DNA from 4 places in the Paenibacillus sp. FSL H7-0918 genome. Region 4 is predicted to be linked to each of the others. Evidence: predicted binding sites of a transcription regulator. Region 4 holds the regulator's gene; each other region holds the start of a gene.
What was found. The regulator Rex, encoded in region 4, represses fermentation and respiration genes when NADH is low (regulators of the CRP and FNR family bind a similar motif). The targets are predictions, from matches to a motif close to TTGTGAAATATTTCACAA.

Region 1 (3,503 bases), on a different contig from region 4:
TCAAAAAGATACGGACTCTCCTCAATGTATTGTCGCAAGCCTTTGCGAATGATCGTTTCATCATCGACGATGACAATCTTCCACATCTTCATTCCACTCCCCGTCCAAAGGTATTCGAATGACCATAACGGTAATGCCATCTTCGCTCTTCACTGCAAGGCCATATGGCACTCCGTAAGCTAGTCGAATGCGATGGTTTACACTGTATAGCCCAAAGCCTGTGGCAGAACGATCATATGTATCATCAAGAAGGGCTTGATTTATCTGCTCAAGCTTCTCTTCCGGAATCATAACCCCATTATTTTCAACCTTAATGACCAAATAATCGGCCTGTTTATATGCTGTAATCGAAATTTTGCACTTTTGATCCCCAAGTGGCTTAATCCCGTGATAAATCGCATTTTCCACCAAAGGCTGCAGTATGAAGCGAACGACTTGGCACTGAGCAAGCTTTTCATCATATCGAAGCTCGTAGTCCAGAATCTCCTCATATCGCACACCTTGAATATGAAGATAACTCTCGACATGGTACAACTCCTGATCAAGCAGAATGTATGGACTGCCTGTGCCAAGCCCTAATCGGAAATACGCGCTAAGCGCTTCCACCATCTCCACCACATTGTCTGCTCCATGTTCCGTTGCCATCCACTGGATCGTATCCAATGTGTTGTATAAAAAGTGCGGCTTGATCTGCTCATGAATCAGTCTGAGTTCCATCTCCTTTCGGTCCTGCTCCACAGCGTATAATTGAACAAGCATGTCATTGAAGCTTCGTCCAAGATCGCCGATCTCATCCGAGCGCGTAACATCTGCTCGTATGGTTTGGTTGCCGTTCTGCACATTTTCCATTACCTGGCGAAGCGACTGAATTGGACGAATAATGGAAGAAGCAAGCAGCACCAGAAAGACGATAAACGCACTACCGATAAGAACGCCTACCAGCAATGCAGTCCGCTGGGTTTTGATCACCGCTAACGATAGACTTGAATTCGGTACTTTGAGTACTAACTTCCAGCCTTCCACATTTTGAATTGGAGCCTCAAATACACTCATGTTCTTCTTATCTGCTGTATCCTCCGCTCCATCTTCTTCACCCAGCTCTCTGCAATCGACGATAAGCTGGCCTGACTGGTCATATAGCATTACATCTTGAGCAATCTCCCTCATCTTCTTGACGGAGACGGCTGCGGCAATATAAGCTACCTCATCATTCACCGATGGATTCACGCGATAAAGAATGACGACGATTTCGGCTGCATTCGCTTTGGATACGATCGGATTGCTTACCACATAATTGGAATCTGAATTCAGCAGTTTTCGATAGTAGGGTCGGTTTAGTATCGAAAAAGGCTTGTCCCTTGCTGACCAGGAATTTCCGTGAATATCCACCACGCGTATGGATTCGTACTCTACTTTCTTCTTCGCCTCGAACTTATCGAACTCTTGTAGCAATTCATCTCGTGTCCACTGATGGTCCGAAGCTAGAGAAGCAAGCATGTCTATCTCTCCAATGCGCTGATTAAACCAATAATCAATCTGGTCGCTGCGTGCAGTAACCACTTGCTGCGTTAAGTTCTTATTCAAAGGGACAACCGTATGGTTCATCTCCAAATATATTGTTACAAGCAATGCAACGAACAGCAGCAAGAAGCAGCCTCCTGCGATTAACGTAATTTTTAAGTGAATTGATTTCATTGTAATCATAGCCCTTCACAATATCCGTTTCTTACATGCCCGAAAAAGACAAAAAAACACTAATCTGTGCAAATACATAATGCTGTACTAAATCTATAATAGGTCTTGTGCATATTTTCACATGAAATAACATTCATGTCTAGGCTAGAGATAAAGGATTTGCCTAGCAAATCTTCCTCTCCCTAGTGTATGTAACCAATCCACAACAGAATGAAGGAGATATTATGCGAACTCACACGAAAAAGCTGTTATCTATTCTACTAGTCCTCAGTCTTATGTTCACGCTTGCTGCTTGCGGCAGTAAAGATGCAGAACCCGCTGCAGATGCAAACGGAGTTCAAGTCTTTGAAGGAGTTGGGCAAGGTAAACATGGCGATATTAAAGTACAAGTCTCCTTATTAGATAACAAGATCACTGACATTAAAGTGACAGAGCATAAGGAAAATGAAGTACTTGCAGAACCTGTTTATACACAGCTCAAGCAAGAGGTCATGGCAACTAACAGCGCAAAAGTTGATGCCATTAGCGGATCTACAGTTACAAGCAAAGGATATCTCGAAGCCATTCAAGATGCAATTACGAAGTCTGGACTTACCCTTGTCGCTGGCGCTGCAGTCAGTGGAAGCAAAGACAAAGAAGAAGTCGAGCAAACCTATGATGTTGTCGTCATCGGTGCCGGGGGTGCTGGCTTTAGTGCGGCTATCGAAGCGAAGAGTGCTGGAGCTAATGTAGTTCTGCTCGAGAAAATGCCAGCTGTTGGCGGCAACACATTGATCTCCGGTGGTGAGATGAATGCGCCTGACAACTGGGTTGAACGTGCTCTTGGCATCACAGATGACACGGCTGACTTGTTCTATAATGATACGATGAAAGGCGGAGACAACCTCGGGGATCCAAAGATGGTTCGTATTCTTGCCGACAATGCTCTAGCATCTGCCGAATGGCTGCGCGATGATATCAAGGTAGAGTTCTTACCTGATCATCTGTTCCAATTTGGAGGCCATTCCAGAAAACGTGCGTTGATTCCTGTAGGTCATACAGGTGTTGAATTGATTACTAAGTTAAAAGCCAAAACAGACGCTGATCAAATCACGATCAAAACGAATATGAAAGCCGAAACCTTGCTGAAGGACGAAAGCGGCAAAGTAACAGGTGTAACTGCGACTTCGGGTACTGGCGACAAAATCACATTCCATGCGAACAAAGGCGTCATCATCGCTACCGGTGGTTTTGGATCCAATGTAGAGATGCGTAAGAAGTATAACCCTACAATGGATGAAAAATATATGACTACCGATACACCAGGATCTACAGGTGATGGTATCGTTATGGCAGAAACGATTGGCGCCAAACTGACAAACATGGAGAGTATTCAAACGTATCCAATCTGTAATCCTGAGACAGGTGTTATTTCTCTGGTTGCAGACTCCCGCTTCGATGGTGCAATCCTGATTAACCAAGAAGGCAAGCGCTTCGTTGAGGAATTAGAACGTCGTGACGTTATTTCTAAAGCAATTCTTGCCCAAACGGGTGGATATACGTATCAATTATGGAATCAAGGCATTGAGGATATCGGTAAAACGATAGAAGTTCATCAAGACGAATACGATCAACTCGTTAAACAAGGCTTGCTCTTTAAAGCCGATACGATTGAAGAGGCCGCTGATTTCTTTAAAATTGACGTGAACACTTTGAAAGAAACGATTAATAAAGTAAATGATTATGCGAAAACAGGTAAAGACCTTGATTTCAAACATCGCGGTGGATTGAAATCTCTTGAAAAAGGCCCTTACTACATCGAAAAAGCT
Region 2 (3,503 bases), 170 kb from region 4:
AATTAGGCTATCCCCTATTTGCTCCTTGAAGAACACCTGCTTTAATCCCAACCTATTTAACATTTCAAGCTTTACGCTCTCAATATATGTGCGCGAATACTCCTTAGACATATGTGTTCCTCCTAGTAGTGGTAGTAATATTATAAGTCAATATGAAGAAAATCAACAATAGTTCATATATTCATCCACAAAAAACAACCAGGCAGCGATTCTCCGTTGGAGGTTCACTGCCTGGTGTTTTGGGTCTGCGGTGGTTTGCTTGAGTAGGTTACGAGCTAAGCTTAATCATTTGTAGCTTTCGGATACCCACTCCGTTGTAACGCACTATCTTGGTGAAATTTGTAAGATAACTGCATTCTATACACTTATTCCATATCCACAAGGGCTAATTCTAACTTTAAGTGTATTCTATACAATTAAAAACTAGAGAAGTAGCCTGTAGAGTATTAAATCAAGAAAAATTGATGTACTAAATACAGCTATTTTTATTGGCCGAGCATTTTGAGCATTTTAGTTGTACAAAATACAGTTAAAACCATCTACTGTACACTTCAATACTCCATTACTTGTTACTTCAAAGCTTCCGTCGGCTCTCATATGGTAACTAGATGGGGTGTAGTCCATTATGAGTTTGCCCATTCATACTGATTCCTTTTTCCTGAACCTATCCGAATAATTCTATCTATTTAGTCCTTCAACTTCTACATCTAACTAATCGAAAACATCACTAACTTATTTAACTTCAGTTGCCCCAGTCACTTTACCTTCAATCCCTGCAGTTGCTTTCACATCTTCGTTTGCGAAGTAAAGATTTCCATCAATAGTCGAGGTTTCATGCAGATTAAATCCGTTCGCTTCTACATAAACATCACCTTTAATGGTTCCGCCTTGAACTCGTAAATTTTCACTTTGTACAGTTAACTTAGGTACAGTGAGTGTGTAATTGGCAGTAACTTTGTGATCAGCGTCTTGGGCATAAAGAGCAATCTTACGGTAGATGTCGCCGTCTGCGGCCCCTTTATCATGGAATTCGCCTTCAACAACAACATCTTGGGCAATAGTCACATCATTTAGAATGGCAATAATCCAATTTCCATCTTTACTTACAGCCTTGGTAAACGCATCTGCTTGATTTACGATTGAAGCTGTAGTAACTGCATCCGTTTGCTCTGTAGTTGGAGCCGTAGTAGCCGCCGAATTAGTCGCATTATTATTATTCGCACCACAACCAGACAATACTGCAACCGAGACGCCTGCTACTAACATCATTTTAAATAACTTCATTTTAAATCCCCCTTGTTTTTGATTATAAATTAATTATATATTAAAATTTTTAATAAACAGGTGAAAATTTTCACAATATTGTGTCGTTATCTGAAGCGGTTTCATAAAGATCACTCCTCTCCATCCGGATTCGTATCCACAAGTAACACCTCATCTCGCTGCCCGTTTTAAGTTCATAGATCTTAATACTTATTTACCCAAATTTTAAGAAAGGTCACAAAGGTGATTAATTCCACACAAAAAGGACACTCCCAATAACTGCGGAAGTATCCTCAAAATCTTTATTACTATAAATCTTTAGATTAGATATTCTCTTGAAAAAGATATGGAACCATCATACTCTACACTTACTTTTTTAATGTTAGGTTTATGCAAAACTCCAGCATAAAAATAATACAGCGGAAGGATGACCATTGGGTTAATAAGCATTTTTTCAGCTTTTGCATAAAGCTTGTTTCGTATAATTTAGCTTAAGACGATTATCAAGCAGATCTTCCCAGAGTTGAATCTCAAGGGCTACATTCTTCCATTTCTAGCAACTTAACAGGGTCATCTGACTGCTCACTCCCCCCCATTGACGCTTTAGAATCAGAATGTTAATCTTTAGAAAATATCACAAGGATAAGGGAGCTATTTACTGGTGAAAAAGACAACCATGAAGGACATCGCACTTCGTGCCAATGTCTCCGTCGCAACAGTGAGCTATGTTCTGAATCGTGTCGGCAACCAAACCATTCCTGAGAAAACGCGCCAGCAGATTCTTCAGCTTGCCGAGGAACTGCATTACATACCGAATCTGGCAGCACGTTCACTTGCGAATCAGAAAACAGGATTGGTCGGTGTGCTTGTTAACACAGCAGCCCATACCCCACACTGGAAGCTCCATGCCCAGTTCTCATTTATACATGCCTTGGAACAACGGTTAACAAATGCTGGTTACCATACGCTGCTATATTCACTTGATGTTGACCAGCCTTCTTTGGATATTATCGTAGAAAGAAAGCTGGAGGCTGTATTTCTGATCGATGTGCGCGAGGAAGCCTTTTATTCGATCTCCAAGCATTTTGTAGAAGGAATTCCTTTGATTCTGATCGACAGCATGATAGAAGATAAACTCTTTAAGCAAGTCTTTTTCAACTATCGAGCAGCTCTGCAAAAGGTAAAACCACAGGACCTTTCACAGGTATGTTTAATTATGGAGAGCTTCAATAACTCTTTCCTCACCCGCTTTATTCAGGACAGTCTTCCATTACCTGAAGAAGCGATATTCACCGTTGTCAATTTGGAGGAATTAAATACATTCTTACAGGAGGGGGGCTATAAAGAGGCCATTGTCATTAATGAGTTTATTGGAAGTTACGTTGAAAAAAACGGGAGGTTCGAACAACTCTCTGTTCTTTGCACCTGCAATTGTCCGGAAATATTAGGAGATGACGTTCATAAATTCATTTTCACAGGGGATAAAGCGGCTACTGCATTTGAACTCATGGACAAATTATTGCATCATTCTGACTACTCCGCACAAGAAAATAATTGTTATTTTGTAGAATAATTTTTTTGGCTATTCACTTAAGCGTTTAAGTTGAAAGGAGCATAACTTATGCCTGGTCCTGTATTAGTGAAACAAGTTCCCTCTGCTGTTCAAGCTCATCCCTCTCTTTGGGGAAATCGGAGATTCCTGCTGCTACTCAGTTCGTACTCCATTTCCTTGTTCGGTAACACTTTTCATAGTATTGCTTTAAGTTTATGGGTACTGCAAACGACCGGCAGCGCCAAAATGATTGCCATCATCACGATAATCAATTTATTGCTTAGTTCTTTGCTCGGATCGATAGGGGGAACTTTTGCGGATAGGGTCAATCGTCGAACCCTCATGCTGATCACAGATCTGATAAGTTGCGGACTCGTAGTGACGCTAGCTTTAGCCATTTCCCTGCCCTCTACTTCGTTCATTATCGTCGCCATACTGACGGGTCTTACGACCATTTCAGCTTTATTCCAGTCCCCGGCATACCAAGCTTCTATCACTACTGTTGTTGGTAAAGAACATCTACAAAAAGCGGTAGGACTGTTGAACTTGTCTGAAAACATCTGCCGGACTATTGGTTATTCCGCCGGTGGGATTTTCGTAGCGAGTTTTGGAGCAGCCGACGCTATTTTATTTGATGGAGCTACATTCTTCCTCTCCTTTCTGCTCGTGTTAGCGGTCCGCTCCCTTC
Region 3 (3,503 bases), 290 kb from region 4:
ACGGATTGATTTCTGCTGTGGAGGCGCCAAACCTCTTGCTGAAGCAGCGGTAGAGCGTGGACTAGATCAAGAGATGATCATTAGTGATCTCAACAAGCTGTTCGAGGAATATCCGGTACCTCAAGAAGAACTCGCATGGAATACAGCACCTTCTGCAGAGTTAATCGAGCATATCGTGAGTAAACATCACCATTACCTGCGGGAAGAGCTGCCCCTGATTAGCCAAAATGTAACTAAGGTATACCGGGTTCATGGCGGAGATTCCCCTCATTTAGAAGAGTTATATAGTTTGTTTAATGCACTCAAGGAAGATCTGCTTCAGCATACAGCTAAAGAAGAGGAAGACGAGTTTCCAAAATTATTAGCGTATGATGCCAATCCAAGTGAAGAAGGGCTGACCATACTTCGCGAGGCATTAATTGAACTCGAGAGTGAACATGACACAGCAGGCGATATATTGAGACAAATACGCAAAATAACAGCTGATTTCACCCCACCGGCTCATGCTTGTACAACCTATCGTTTGACTTATGCCCGGCTAGAGGAGCTGGAGAGCATGACTTTTGAACATGTTCATCTGGAGAATAATATATTGTTCCCTAGATTCCAGTAGAAAAAATGAGTTTTCATAGAGTCCCTTAGGGGACTTTTTTTATATTTGAGAACAAAGCTTATTTACGTTATTCTTAAATAGACAGTATGCATAACTTACTACAAGCCTGAGACGCTGTGTGGTCATTAGGCGGGACAAGGCGGTGTCACTATGCCCACGAAATATATGTGGAGGTTGTTACTAGGATTAGTCATCGTATTCATAATAGGTGGGTGTTCCACTCTTGCTGACATTAATAATGAAGGGAATAATGGCTTAGCAGGATCAGACGGGCCTACGCTTTCGCTTATCGTTGCGGGAAATGACTTGCTTACCAACCCTTTGGACAAGCAGCTTAGCGAGAGCTACAGAAAAGGGATAACGATCTTTGACCTACTGAAAGGTAGTGGGAAGGCCACCTTTTCTGAGGATAACACAAGCATTCTAACGGTAAATAATATTTCACTCGGTCCAGGAATGAATTGGGAGCTGCAAATGGATGGAGAGACCATTGGATCTGAGGATTGGGGGCGAACAGTCGGGCATGAATCAAAATTAGTAATTACGGCGATGTCTAAGGAACAAGAGGAACCCCTTCAAATTGTGTTGTTGACCGTGAATGGTGGAAGTGAGCAAGTGAATTTGAATCATTCATATGTTATGGGATTTACTGAAGATTTAACAGTGAGAGGTTTGTTGAAGAACAGCAGTGTGGTGCAGTTGACCGAAGACAACAAAAAGGTGTTATCCATTGGTGATTATACTCCTCTTAGCAATGAAGTTTGGAAGATGAAGGTGAATGGGAAGCAGCTGCTTGAGAATGGAATGGACATGAAGCTTAGAGTGCAGGATGAATTGGAGATTTTATTGGCTATACGTTAAAAAAAAGTACATAAATGCCAGATCTACGGTTGCTCAGAATCCGTGATCTGGCTTTTTTAATTGGAAGTTATAACCTAATAAAGTTGTCTTATTTTTATGTGAAAACATTCACATTTAATGTGACTGTAATCACAATCTCTCTTAAATTTTGAAATGTATAATTCCATTATGTAGAAGAGAAGTTGAAGCAAAGTTCAACAAGAACGGATAAGACTGAGGAGGCACCTAACCATGGCAGCGAAGAGAGAAAAATTAGTATTAGTCGGCAACGGTATGGCAGGCATAGGTACGCTAGAGCAGATATTGAAGCTAGGTGGAGCTTATGACATTACGGTCTTTGGAAGCGAACCTCATCCCAATTATAATCGGATCATGTTGTCCTATGTTCTCGAAGGCAGCAAAACCATCAACGATATCATCCTAAACGACTGGAATTGGTATGAAGATAACAACATTACCTTGCATACAGCAACAACAGTTACACGAATTGACGAGCATTCCAAGCAAGTAATTGCGGATAACGGCATGGCTGTTTCTTACGATAAAGTGATTATTGCAACGGGTTCGAATTCATTTATTTTACCTGTACCTGGTTGTGATAAGGAAGGCGTAGTGGGTTTCCGGGATATTGCAGATTGTGATGCGATGCTGGCTGCGGCTAAACGATACAACAAAGCGGCGGTAATCGGCGGGGGTTTACTTGGATTGGAAGCGGCAAAGGGTCTTGTGAACCTTGGCATGGACGTTACTGTAGTACATCTGATGGAAGATCTAATGGAGCGCCAGCTGGATCGTAATGCCTCTTCTATGTTGCAAGCTGAGCTAGAGCGTCAAGGCGTGAAATTTGCCATGGGCAAACAAACAGTAGAATTGACCGGGGAACAGAGAGTAAGTGGATTACAATTTAGTGATGGCACTTCACTTGCGGCTGATTTTGTAGTTATGGCTGTAGGCATCAAACCGAATATAACTGTGGCAAAAGAAAGCGGAATTGCTGTTAATCGTGGGATTGTAGTGGACGATTATCTGCAGACCTCTATGCAAAATGTATATTCCATTGGCGAATGTGCCGAACATCGCGGAGTTTGTTACGGATTAGTAGCGCCGCTCTTTGAGCAGGGGATGGTTCTAGCTAAACATCTCTGCGGAAGCGACACAAACCCATATGAAGGTTCTGTTGTCTCCACCAAATTAAAAATTTCCGGAGTGGATGTATTTTCTGCAGGTGAGTTTATGGATTCTCCTGAACATACTGTAATCTCAAGCAAAGATGAATGGAAGCGAACCTATAAGAAAATTCTGCTCAAAGACAATGTCATTGTTGGTGCAGTCCTATTCGGGGATGTGACAGAGTCGGCTAACCTGCAAAAGTTAGTAAAACAAGGCGCTGTAATGACCGATGAAATTTATACAGAGGTTATGGGGACGGGCTGCTGCGGAAGTGGATCCAAAAAGAGCACGTCCGTAGAAGCGATGGCGGACGAAGAAATCGTTTGTGGCTGTAACGGGGTTACGAAAAAAGCGATTGTGGATGCGGTCATAGAAAATGGTTTTACTACTGTGGACGAAATAAAAGCATGTACAGGAGCGACGCGCTCTTGCGGAGGTTGTAAACCGGTTGTAGAACAAATTTTACAATTTGTCCTGGGTGATAGTTTTGAGCAGTCTGCCAAGCAAGGAATTTGTAGCTGCACAACGCTTAGCCGGGATGAGATTGTTGCTGAGATTACAGCTAAAGGTCTTAGTACTACTAAAGAGGTTATGCATGTACTGGGTTGGAAACAAGAGGAAGGCTGCTCTAAATGCCGTCCGGCGATTAACTATTATCTGGGGATGATAAATCCGGATACACATCAAGACGAGAAGGAATCACGCTTTGTTAATGAACGTATGGGAGCCAATATTCAGAAAGACGGAACCTATACCGTTATTCCACGCATGTACGGCGGGGTAACGACACCGGAGGATTTGAAGAAAATCGCCGATGTCTCCCTTAAATATGATGTAAAAGTTGTGAAGGTGACGGGTG
Region 4 (3,503 bases):
TTTGGCAACATCCTTAGCGATATCACGCTCGTTCCATTGATCTTTCATAATATAGGCATAGAACTGGATAAGTCCAAACCCCAGGAGCAGAATCAGAACTGACCCCAGGAGGATCCATTTTTTCCTTTTCTTCAAGGTACAGCTCCCTTTCTAGTAATATATCTTTTTTGATTATATAACACACCCGCGCGTTTATCCAAAATTTCATAATTTTCTAGCTTTCCCAGCCTTAAAAATACACAAAAGGCCGCAACTTTTGCTAAAAGCAAAAAGTCGCAGCCTATTATTTATTCGTTATTCTCCAGACTTAACGCTTCAATAAACCTTCGAAGGCTTCTTGCGCTTTACGCCGGATAGCTTCCTCATCCAGGGTTAAGCATTGTCCATGCTTGATGACCTGTTTACCATTCACCCACACATGCTCAACATCCTTAGCGCTAGCAGAGTAAACTGCATGAGACAACAGATCTGTGTGTGGCAGCAAATGTGGCTGATCGATATCAATAGCAATGAAATCTGCTTTCATCCCTACAGCAAGTCTGCCTACATTATTTAAAAAGATGGATTGCGCGCCATATTCTGTAGCCATACGCAGAGCTTCTGGAGCTGGAACAGCCGTTGGATCACCGCTGACACCCTTATGAATGAGAGCTGCAAGCCGCATCTCTTCAAACATATCCAAGTTATTGTTGCTTGCCGCGCCATCCGTGCCAAGAGACACCTTCACACCAGCTTTTAGAAGATCAGTAACCCGAGCCACTCCGCTAGCCAGCTTCAAATTACTGCCCGGATTATGAGATACACCCACATTATGGCGAGCCAAGATCTCAATCTCTTCATCATTTAAATGAACACCATGTGCAACTATCGAGGGACGTGTGAACATGCCAAGCTTCTCTAAGTGAGCTACAGGACGCAACCCGTAATCCGCCACATTTTGTTCCACTTCACGTTTCGTTTCGGACATATGAGTATGCATCGGTAAATCCAGATCATGCGCTGCCTGCACAAACTTAACCAGGAAGTCCGGAGGGCAAGTATAAGGGGCGTGTGGCGAGATCATAGTAGTAATTCTACCGTCAGCCTTTCCATGCCAGTTACGGGCAAAAGAAATCGCTTCCGCAAGCTTGTGATTCTGTACATCCTCTGGACATAACCCGATCACACCACGCATCAATACGGAACGGATACCTGATAACTCAGCTACCTCGGCTACTCGGTCCATATGATCATACATATCGAGGAAGGTCGTAGTTCCACCCTTCAGCATTTCCAATACAGATAAGGAGGTTCCCCAGTATACATCATCACCGGAGAACTTTTCCTCCATTGGCCACATCTTCTCCTGAAGCCACACTTGTAGCGCTAAATCATCTCCATATCCACGCAGCAAAGACATCGCCGCATGACCATGTGTGTTTACAAGTCCAGGCATGAACAGCAGACGGCTGCCATCAACCACTTGCACTCCAGCTTCCATCTGAGGCTCTTCTTTTCCTATGTAAGTGATTAAATCATCTTCAATAGTCATATATCCACTCAGAACCGGCTCATCCGTTCCCGGAGTCAGAAAATACCCGCCCTTAATTATCGTTTTATTGTTGTTCATGTTCACTTTCTTCCTTTCCATCCCGCAAGTAATAAGCAAGACTTTGCAGATCAGTTGTAAAATCAGCTGCATGCACCCGGATATTCGGTGGTGTCTTCAGAATCACAGGGGCAAAGTTCAAAATTGCTTCAATCCCAGAAGAAATGAGGATATCTGCTACATTTTGAGCTTCTGAATCAGGTACGGTAATAATGGCAATGCGAATACCTTGCTCACGAATTGTGCTGCCTAGTTCATCCATCGGTTGCACAGTAAGGGAGTTGATCTTACGTCCAACCTTAGGAGCGTACGAATCAAATATAGCCGTAATTTTCATAGTATCTTTGAGATATGCATTGTAATTAGACAAGGCATGTCCGAGATTACCTGCTCCAACTAAAGCTACATTAAGCTGTTGATCCAGCTTCAGGATATGACGGATTTTCTCAATAAGATACGTTACATCATATCCGATACCTTTTCTGCCGAAGTCACCAAAATATGCTAAATCCTTACGAATCTGTGCGGGATTAAGATCAAGCTTTTGTCCAAGTTCCTGAGAGGAAACTGTTAATATTTCGCGATTCTGGAGATCATTCAAAAAACGCAAGTACACAGGTAGTCTGCGAACAACGGCTTCTGATATTTTATCCGATTTCATATTTTTCCTCCTAAAAATAGTAATGTTCTTGTGAAAATCCATATTCAAACGTCTACCTCTCCTTATTAAGGACGGTACTGTAACACACCGCCCTTAAGGATAAGGAGGAGCTAAACTGAAGACGAGCGTTTTAAGAAGCGCCGCCATCCTCTAGCCATTCCGCTATGCGAGGGACCATTTGATCAGTAAGCATATGCTCCATTTTGGGACCAGGCAATGAATAAAGGAAATACTTCCCGTAATGAGATTCAATAACCCTTGTATCATAAACAATAACTATTCCGCGATCCTGCGCCGTGCGAACCAGTCTTCCGAATCCCTGCTTAAAACGAATAACCGCTTGAGGAACAGATAATTTCATGAACGGATTCTTCTTCTGGGCCTGTAATAACTCCGACTTCGCTTCCGCCAACGGGTGATTCGGCGGTTGAAATGGAAGTCTCACGATGGCCAGGCAAGTCAGTGCTTCACCTGGAATATCTACACCTTCCCAGAAGCTGCTCGTCCCCAGCAATACGGATGCTGCACTGTCCTGAAAGCGGCGGATCAGCTTGCTCCGGCTGCCACCTTCCACGCCTTGACCAAGCACCGTAATCTCTTGTGAGGCCAAAGCCTCTTTAAGCGGATCATATACCTGACGCAGCATTTTATAAGAAGTAAACAGAACCAGCATCCGCCCACGTGTTGTTTTAGCAGCTTCCGATAATGACTGTACGAGTGTATCGACAAATCGAGCATCGCCCACACTCCCCTTCACACTAGGAAAATCACGCGGTATAACTAGCAGTGCCTGCTCGCGATACTTAAAGGGAGATGGAAGGAGTGAGGTCATTAGACGTCCCTCTTCTGCAGCTTCGTTAAGTCCGAGATTATCAATCATAAATTGAAAAGACTTATCTACAGACAGCGTCGCCGAGGTAAGCACGATGCTTTTTTTCTTATCGAAGAACAACTCTTTAAGCTGGCTGCTAACATCCACAGGGACGGCATACATCTGCAGTGATTTGCTGCGGTAATTTCCATTTGCCTCCAGCCAATATACTACATTATCGTCATTCAGCCCCATAAAGAATCTTACTTGCTCACGGATGGAAGCCAAATCCTTAAATAAACCGCTAATATCAGTAACAAGACTGTCTGCTGAAGATTGGCTTTCCTGGTCGCGCATCTCGTTAAGCATTTTATCACCCTTACGGATGATGTCGCTTAACGTCAGATTCATAGTGTTCTCTAGCGCAACCAATTCATCCCAAT

Region 1: MHI15_RS19470 (flavocytochrome c) is a predicted target of Rex. The motif match lies at 1,801-1,818, and genes of this name have one in related genera.
Region 2: MHI15_RS02935 (polymer-forming cytoskeletal protein) is a predicted target of Rex. The motif match lies at 1,343-1,360, and genes of this name have one in related genera.
Region 3: nirB (nitrite reductase large subunit NirB) is a predicted target of Rex. The motif match lies at 1,571-1,588, and genes of this name have one in related genera.

Annotation. Positions count from the first base shown of each region.
Region 1 covers NZ_JBBOWJ010000002.1:1,253,019-1,256,521, forward strand. The annotation lists gene MHI15_RS19460 (response regulator transcription factor) at 1-86, opposite strand, end outside; gene MHI15_RS19465 (histidine kinase) at 61-1,695, opposite strand; gene MHI15_RS19470 (flavocytochrome c) at 1,920-3,503, shown strand, end outside.
Region 2 covers NZ_JBBOWJ010000001.1:609,517-613,019, forward strand. The annotation lists gene MHI15_RS02930 (hypothetical protein) at 1-111, opposite strand, end outside; gene MHI15_RS02935 (polymer-forming cytoskeletal protein) at 733-1,284, opposite strand; gene MHI15_RS02940 (LacI family DNA-binding transcriptional regulator) at 1,925-2,836, shown strand; gene MHI15_RS02945 (MFS transporter) at 2,885-3,503, shown strand, end outside.
Region 3 covers NZ_JBBOWJ010000001.1:1,078,727-1,082,229, reverse strand. The annotation lists gene ric (iron-sulfur cluster repair di-iron protein) at 1-613, shown strand, start outside; gene MHI15_RS05045 (hypothetical protein) at 764-1,474, shown strand; gene nirB (nitrite reductase large subunit NirB) at 1,706-3,503, shown strand, end outside.
Region 4 covers NZ_JBBOWJ010000001.1:784,368-787,870, forward strand. The annotation lists gene MHI15_RS03685 (cell wall elongation regulator TseB-like domain-containing protein) at 1-135, opposite strand, end outside; gene MHI15_RS03690 (amidohydrolase) at 308-1,609, opposite strand; gene MHI15_RS03695 (redox-sensing transcriptional repressor Rex) at 1,596-2,249, opposite strand; gene dinG (ATP-dependent DNA helicase DinG) at 2,380-3,503, opposite strand, start outside.